2 regions of the Weissella sp. ESL1139 genome follow, and region 1 is predicted to be linked to the other one. Evidence: a T-box and tRNA genes for the amino acid it is inferred to sense, from the RefSeq annotation. Region 1 holds a T-box; the other holds one or more tRNA genes.
What was found. A T-box is a leader RNA that pairs with one kind of tRNA and senses whether it is charged. The one in region 1 lies ahead of thrS (threonine--tRNA ligase), so its partner is inferred to be a tRNA-Thr.

Region 1 (4,435 bases):
GATGTTAATGTCCATCCACAAAAGCATGAAGTCCGACTTTCAAAAGAAAATCAGTTGATGGCATTGATTGAAGAAATGATTGTGGCACGCTTTACAAATCAAAATTTGATTCCAGATGCCTATGATAACTATATGCAAGATAAAATGTCTGACGAAGTTGAACCTGCCGTTGATAATCAACAATTTATGGCTCAGTTGCAGCGCATCTCGGGTACGCACGATACAGCAAACACTGATAGTGAGCAACCACAAAGTGATGTAGTTGCTGATGAAAACAACGCTGGTCAGGCATTGCCTGATGAAACTGAAACGGTACAGTCTCAAGAGGCAACGTCATCAGTAGCAAATGATGTACAACCGATTGTAGTTACTAAAGCATCTGATTTAAATTCAAATACAGTTAAGCATTTTACGAACAAGTATAAACTTGAAGAACCAGTTCAGCCGTTTACTGAATTTGCTGATGCAACGCCAGCTGCTGAAGTGCCATTAGATTGGTCTAACCAAAATGATGTGTTGACTGAGCCAATGAAGACTGGTTTTCCAGAGTTGCAATATATTGGTCAAATGCATGGGACATTTTTGTTTGCCCAAGCGGAAGATGGCTTTTATATTGTTGATCAACACGCTGCTCAAGAACGGATTAAATATGAATATTATCGTGAGGAAATCGGTAAGATTGGCCTTGATAGTCAGCGTTTGTTAGTACCAATTGTTTTGAGTTATCCTAAAATCGATATTTTAAAAATTCAAGCGCATGAAGAAGAGCTGCAAAACGTTGGTTTAAACTTAGAACCATTTGGGGATGACGCCTTAATTGTGCGTGAACACCCAGCTTGGTTTGAAAAAGGCCAAGAGGAAGATACAATTCGTGAAATGATTGATTGGCTATTGCGTGATGGTAGCATTACAACGAAAGCCTTTCGTGAAAAGACCGCTATCATGATGTCATGTAAACGGTCCATTAAAGCGAACTGGTCGTTGAACGATTATGAAGCACGTGGGTTGTTGCAACAATTATCAAAAGCTAAAAATCCATATAATTGTCCGCATGGTCGGCCGGTTTTGGTATCATTTACTAATACAGATATGGAAAAAATGTTTAAACGCATTCAAGATTCCCATGAATCATGGGTTGAATATGATAACCATCCATTTTAATTAATAGAAGCACAAGGGGAAATAAGAGTATGAAAGCCAGAGTATTTTTTGCCACGATTACTGGTAATAATGAAGATGTGGCTGATGTCATTGTCGATACTTTTAAAGCGTCAAACGTTGATGTCACCAAAGAAGATATCCAATTAATTGATCCACAAGATATTTCAAAAGATGAAACGGATATTGTCGTCGTTGTACCATACACTTTTGATAAGGGCTCATTGCCTGATGAAGCATTAGATTTTTATGAAGATTTAGCTGATACTGATCTAACGGGTATTGTGTATGGTGTTTCAGGATCAGGTGATGATTTTTATGGTGATGATTTTGCTGTTGCCATCGATAAATTTGAACAACAATTTGAAAAAACTGGTGCAACAAAGGGTGCTGAAGGCGTCAAAGTTAATTTGAGTCCAGATAAGGCAGCGACTGAAGCATTGCAAGCATTTACTAAAGCGTTGATTAAAACGGTGCAAGCATAATTAAAATTAAAGGTTTAAATTTTAATTTTTTCAGGTATAATGTAAGACGAATATAAAAACGTTGAAGAAAACACGTCGTTTAACAAATTATGTTTAAAGAGAGCCAAGGTTGCTGGGAATTGGTAGCATGAAATAAACGGTACTATTTCGGAGTGTGCTATGTTTCAAGTAGCAACGTTTCCCGCGTTAAGGGATACTAGAGTGTATAACATGATTGTTATAAAATTCGGGTGGTACCGCGTTTAAGCGCCCCGTTATCAGATTATCCTGATAGCGAGGCGCTTTTTGTTTTAGATATGTTGATTCACCACAATAAAAAGGAGTAATAGCTATGGCAGATGTACAAATTACGCTTCCAGATGGTGCGCAAAAGGCGTTCTCAGAAGATACAACACCAATGGAAATTGCAAAAAGCATTTCAACTTCATTAGCCAAAAAGTCTGTTTCTGGTAAGTTAAACGGTCATTATGTTGGTATGAAGGATCCGATTAAAGAAGGTGGTCAATTTGAGTTGATCACAAAGGATGATGAAGAAGGTTTGCGTTTACTACGTCATTCAGTATCACATTTGTTGGCGCAAGCATTAAATCGTTTGTACCCTGACCAAATTCATTATGGTGTTGGTCCAGCTATTGATAATGGTTTTTACTACGATACTGATAAAGTTGAGGGTAACCAAATTTCAGTTGATCAATTCCCTGAAATCGAAAAAATGATGAAGCGCATTGTTAAGGAAAATCTACCAATCGTTTCACGCGAAATCACACGTGATGAAGCCTTGGATATGTTTAAAGACGATCCTTATAAGATTGAATTAATTAATGATTTGCCAGATGACGAGCCAATTTCAATTGCTGTTCAAGGTGAGCACGTTGAATTGGATCGTGGTGGTTTAGTACCAGCAACTGGTTGGATTAAGCATTTTAAGTTGACTTCAGTTGCTGGAGCATATTGGCGTGGTAAGTCTTCAAATCCAATGTTGCAACGTATTTACGGAACAGCCTTTTGGAATGCTGAAGACTTGGATGCTGAATTAAAGCGTCGTGCTGAAGCTAAAGAACGTGATCACCGTAAGATTGGTGCTGATCAAGATCTATTCTTTACATCTCAAGAAGTGGGTGCCGGATTAGCCGTTTGGATGCCAAATGGTGCTGCTATTCGTCGTACTCTAGAGCGTTACATTGTGGATCGTGAAGTACAAGACGGTTACCAACACGTTTACACACCAATCTTGTCAAACCTAAATTTGTATAAGCGTTCAGGTCACTGGGACCACTACCGCGATGACATGTTCCCACCAATGGATATGGGGGATGGCGAATTCCTAGAATTACGTCCAATGAATTGTCCGTCACACATCATGGTCTTCAAGCACCACCAACGTTCATACCGTGACTTGCCATTCCGTGTTGCTGAACTTGGTATGATGCACCGTTATGAGAAGTCAGGTGCTTTGACCGGTTTGTCACGTGTTCGTGAAATGACCTTAAATGATGGCCACACATTCGTGATGCTTAACCAAATTGAAGATGAATTCAAGAAGATTTTGCAATTAATGGTCGATGTTTACAAGGACTTTGACATTACAGATTATCGTTTCCGTTTGTCGTATCGTGATCCAGAAAATACTGAAAAGTACTTTGATGATGACGAAATGTGGGAGAAAGCCCAAACTATGTTGAAGGCAGCCATGGATGACATGGGTCTTGAGTACTTCGAGGCGGAAGGTGAAGCTGCCTTTTACGGTCCAAAGCTTGATGTACAAATCAAGACAGCATTGGGTGGTGAAGAAACATTATCAACCATTCAATTAGACTTCTTGTTACCAGAACGTTTTGATGTTAACTATGTTGGTGCAGATGGTGAGATGCATCGTCCAGTTATGATTCACCGTGGTATTATTTCTACGATGGAGCGTTTCACAGCATACTTGACTGAAATGTACAAGGGTGCTTTCCCAACATGGTTGGCACCACATCAAGTACGGATTATCCCAGTTAACCGTGAAGCACATGGCGAATATGCACAAGCTTTGGCTGATCGTTTGGTTAAGCAAGGTATCCGTGCTGAGTATGATGGACGTAATGAGAAGTTGGGTTACTTAATCCGTAATGCGCAATCACTGAAGATTCCATATACTTTGGTAATTGGTGATGAAGAAGTTTCAAATGATACGGTTACAATCCGTCGTTTTGGTTCTCGTGATACGACAGAAAAAACTGTTGATCAATTTGAAAAAGATTTGCTAGCTGATATTGCTAATCATTCACGTGCATTAGACACATTAGAAAAAGCCGTTAAAGGTGAATAATCAATATTAGAGACTAGGATGTTTTTACATTCTGGTCTTTTTTATTGCAAAAGCGGTTGTTTTGGTATACAATTGGTCTATACCAAAAAGAGATAAGAGGATGATCGACATGAAGATTATTGAAGTAAAAGATCAACAAGCAGGTGGAAAAGTAGGCTTTGATATTTTTAAAGAAGCCTTAGAAAATGGTGCCCAAGTTTTTGGATTAGCAACCGGATCAACGCCAGTGTCAATCTATAAGGAACTATCAGCTAGTGACTTAGATTTTTCTGATAAAATTTCAATTAATCTTGATGAGTATCAAGGATTAGCTGGTAACCATGACCAAAGTTACCGTTACTTTATGGATGAGCATTTATTCAATCAAAAGCCATTCAAAGAAACTTATGTGCCTAATGGACTAGCTGAAGATGTTGATGTTGAGACAAGTCGTTATGACAAAGTGATTGCTGATAATCCAATTGATTTACAACTTCTTGGC
Region 2 (4,435 bases), 250 kb from region 1:
CTCATCCAAAATTTTATCAATGTGACGCTTTTGCTTCATTTCCTTTTTACGGAAATCAGCAGCTAATTCAAAGTCAAGTCGTTCAATCGCATCATCTTTTTCTTGACGCAATGTCATTAACTTTTCTTGTTGTTTAGCCATTGGAGTTTCATGACCAATGCGATCAATTCGTACTTTAGCAGCTGCCTCATCCATTAAATCAATTGCTTTATCAGGCAAAAAACGGTCAGTGATATAACGAACTGATAATTTAACCGCCTCAACAATCGCTTCATCAGGAATTGCCACTTGATGATGTTGCTCATAACGTGACTTAAGACCCTTCAAAATAGCAATTGCATCAGCTTGTGTGGGCTCGTCAACGCTAACTTGAGCAAAACGACGTTCTAGAGCCGCGTCAGCTTCGATATACTTTTGATACTCATCTAACGTAGTAGCACCAATTGTTTGTAGTTCACCACGTGCCAAAGCGGGCTTCAAAATATTTGAAGCATCAATGGCACCTTCAGCACCACCAGCTCCAATCAACGTATGCAACTCATCAATAAATAGAATGACTTGCCCATCACGCTGAATTTCATCAATCACTTTCTTCAAACGATCTTCGAATTCACCACGATACTTGGTACCAGCTACCAATGATCCCATATCAAGCATCATCAAACGTTTATGACTCATGTCTGATGACACATCACCAGCAACAATGCGTTGAGCTAATCCTTCAGCAATTGCTGTTTTACCAACACCTGGTTCCCCAATTAGTACTGGATTATTCTTCGTACGACGTGACAAAATTTGAATGACACGCTTAACCTCAGCATCACGGCCAACGACTGGATCCATCTGATTATCACGAGCTAATTGCGTCAAATCACGTGCTAACATATCCAATGTTGGCGTACCTTCTTGGTCTTGTGATTGTTGTGCGCGTTTATTACGACGAGGATCACGTTTCTTAGGTGATTCTTTCACACCAAGTTTACGCAATACCGCACGACGCATTTCACTAGGATTAACATTTAAATTAGCTAAAATACGTGATGAAAAGATTGTCGTATCTGACAATAGTGCTAGTAATAGATGCTCGGTACCTGTTTGCTCTTGATGTAATTGCTTAGCATTTTCATTAGCCAAACGAATAATATCAGATGCTTTAGGTGAATATGGTAGATAAGTACTTTTCGCATTACGTGATAAGGTACCATAACCCGTAAACTGTTCAATCTGGCTTCTAATTTCGTCATCATTCACATCAGATTCTTGCATGACTTTGCTGGCAATGCCTTCTTTTTCAATCGACAAAGCTAGCAACAAATGCTCGGTACCTACTGCTTGATGTTTAAAATTTTTTGCTTGTTCTTGTGCAACGACTAAAACGTTTTTTGCACTTGGTGTATATTGATTATCCATATTAATTACGCTCACTTTCAAACCGTAAACGGTTCAATAATTGTTGCAGCAGTCTTGCTCGTAACCGTCCTTGAATTGTGACATCCCCAACATTAAGTGTCTCTTTTGATAATAATGTCAAAATCAATTCACTTTCATGGAGCGTTAAAATATCTTCACGGCACAAACAGGACATGACTGATGTTGCTGTTCTAAAGCTAACAATCTCCGGGAGTTGCTGTCGTATCTCTTCAATCAAAGCTGGCTCAGATCGCAACGCCATTTTAACAATGCGAATATAACCGCCACCACCTCGTTTTGATTCCACCAAATAACCATTTTCAGTATTAAAGCGTGTCTTAATGACATAGTTAATTTGTGACGGGACGACATTAAAGCGCTGAGCAAGTTCAACACGGCGAATCTCAATTTCATTCGCTTGTTGTAAAATTTGCTTCAAGTATGCCTCGATATTATCAGACATATTTGAATCGGACATAACGCTCACCCCCCTTTGACCAATATTGACATAATTATAAAACGCATTGCAATTCAATGCCACTAAAAGCAAATATTTTTTTATAATTAATGTTTATTGTACGATTTACGCTTTTGTTGACACAAAAACCACCAAGATTTCTCTTGATGGTCTTTAATTAATGCACCTAGAAGGATTCGAACCTTCAACCTTCTGATTCGTAGTCAGACACTCTATCCAGTTGCGCTATAGGTGCATATTCATTTAAATACTTCCAATTGGAAGAAAGCGAACAACGGGATTCGGACCCGCGACCTCCACCATGGCAAGGTGGCGTTCTACCAGCTGAACTATATTCGCATAAGATGCCGACTACTGGATTCGAACCAGCGACCTCTTCATTACTAGTGAAGCGCTCTGCCAGCTGAGCTAAGTCGGCTTCTGTATCGTTAAACGATATGCGGATGACAGGAATCGAACCTGCACGCCCTAGGGGCACTGGAACCTAAATCCAGCGCGTCTGCCAGTTCCGCCACATCCGCAACAGACGTCAGTCGAACATGACATCCGACAACTTTTATAGTATATCTAATTTCCAAACAAGTGTCAACACATTTTTTGAAAAATAAATACTGTCGTAAGTTGCAAATGTACTAGCAGCTCCTTACCACTCGATATATATTACTATCTTTTGTATATTTTTGCAATTGTTTTTTTATTTTTTCAGAGCGTGAGCAAAAGCGGGTTGAACCTGGTGTATAACGTCGTTGGGAGCAATTACGGCCGAAGCAACGCACAGGGACGTGATTGGGACCAATAGCGTTATATCGAAGGTTCAGCTTTTGCGAGCGCGTTTACTCAGAGCGTGAGCAAAGACGTTTTGGATTCGATGTGTAACGGTGTTTGGATGCTTTGCAATCTAACCATACAAAAAAGCCAAGCCGATTAACTGCGACTTAGCTTTATTATCTTTATAGTGTATCTTCTGGCACAATCTTATCTGCACCAAAGTATGGGCGCAAAACTTCAGGAATTGTTACTGTACCGTCTTCATTTTGATAGTTTTCTAGAATAGCAGCTACTGTACGACCAACAGCTAGTCCAGATCCATTCAAAGTGTGGACGAATTGCAACTTACCATTTTCATCACGGTATTGAATACGTGCGCGACGAGCTTGGAAAGCTTCGGTATTTGAAACAGATGAAATTTCACGATAGATGTTTTGTTGTGGCATCCATACTTCCACATCATACGTTTTAGCTGCCGAGAAGCCCATGTCACCAGTTGATAATGTAATAACGTGGTAAGGCAAACCTAGCTTTTGTAGCAAAGTTTCGGCATTAACTGTCATGTCTTCTAATGCTTGGTATGAATCCTCAGGCTTTGTGAATTTAACCATTTCAACCTTATTGAATTGGTGCATACGAATCAAGCCACGCGTATCACGACCAGCTGAACCAGCTTCTTGGCGGAAGGCTGGTGACAAAGCGGTCACACTGTATGGTAGTTTTTCAGCATCAATTACTTCTTCACGGAAGTAGTTTGTCAAAGGTACTTCGGCTGTTGGGATTAATGTCATATCATCATTAGTTCCCACACGGTAAGCATCTTCCATAAACTTTGGATACTGACCAGTTCCATACATTGCCTTATCTTTAACAAGGTATGGTGTAATCATTTCTTTATAGCCTTCTTTTTGGTGCTCATCCAACATAAAGTTGTAAACGGCACGTTCTAGGCGGGCACCTTGACCAACATAGTAAACGAAACGAGCACCTGATACTTTAGCACCACGTTCAAAATCTAAAATGCCCAAGTCTTCACCAATTTCATAGTGGGCTTTAGGTTCGTAATTGAACGTTGGAATTTCACCCCACTTACGTTCTTCACGGTTTGCATCTTCATCAGGTCCAACCGGAATTGTATCATTAGGCAAGTTAGGAAGATGCAAAGAACGATCTTGAATTTGCTCATCTAGTTTAGCAACTTGTTCATCTAATTCTTTGATAGTTGCTGAAACCTTTTGCATTTCAGCAATAACATCACTTGCATCTTCCTTTTGGCGCTTCTTTAGACCAATTTGATCTGATACTGTATTACGACGTGCTTTTAGGTCTTCAGTTTGAACTAATAGTTCACGACGTTTAGCATCATCAGCAACTAAGGCATCAACTTCTTGTGGGTCAACCTCACGTGTAGCCAAGCGCTCCTTCACTTGTTCCGTATCTTGACGGATTACTTTCATATCTAGCATAACAATTCTCCTAATTATTCTTTAAACCCAACTCAGCAATTTTGTCATCAATCAATGTCAAAACTTGTTCAGCAGCTGCTTCATCTGTCACAAAATCATATTTATCACCATCAATGCTCAATTTAGGTGAACGATCATAGGATTCAAACCAAGCAACGTAACGTTCATTTAAACTTTTGTAATAGTTATATAGTGATGGATCATTTTCAATTTGTTCATAATCGCGACCACGTTTCTTAATACGTGCCAACATTGTGTCAAAACTGACATGAATATAAATTAGTAAATCAGGTGTCTTAACAATCGCATCATC

Region 2: it encodes a tRNA-Thr, which carries the amino acid that the T-box ahead of thrS (threonine--tRNA ligase) is inferred to sense. The anticodon was not compared.

Annotation. Positions count from the first base shown of each region.
Region 1 covers NZ_CP196375.1:1,247,510-1,251,944, reverse strand. The annotation lists gene mutL (DNA mismatch repair endonuclease MutL) at 1-1,161, shown strand, start outside; gene ACSYSF_RS06165 (flavodoxin) at 1,191-1,643, shown strand; T-box leader at 1,696-1,900, shown strand; gene thrS (threonine--tRNA ligase) at 1,975-3,954, shown strand; gene ACSYSF_RS06155 (glucosamine-6-phosphate deaminase) at 4,064-4,435, shown strand, end outside.
Region 2 covers NZ_CP196375.1:1,498,808-1,503,242, forward strand. The annotation lists gene ACSYSF_RS07405 (ATP-dependent Clp protease ATP-binding subunit) at 1-1,410, opposite strand, end outside; gene ACSYSF_RS07410 (CtsR family transcriptional regulator) at 1,412-1,888, opposite strand; tRNA gene ACSYSF_RS07415 (tRNA-Arg) at 2,050-2,123, opposite strand; tRNA gene ACSYSF_RS07420 (tRNA-Gly) at 2,155-2,227, opposite strand; tRNA gene ACSYSF_RS07425 (tRNA-Thr) at 2,234-2,306, opposite strand; tRNA gene ACSYSF_RS07430 (tRNA-Leu) at 2,327-2,409, opposite strand; gene serS (serine--tRNA ligase) at 2,839-4,122, opposite strand; gene ACSYSF_RS07440 (deoxynucleoside kinase) at 4,133-4,435, opposite strand, start outside.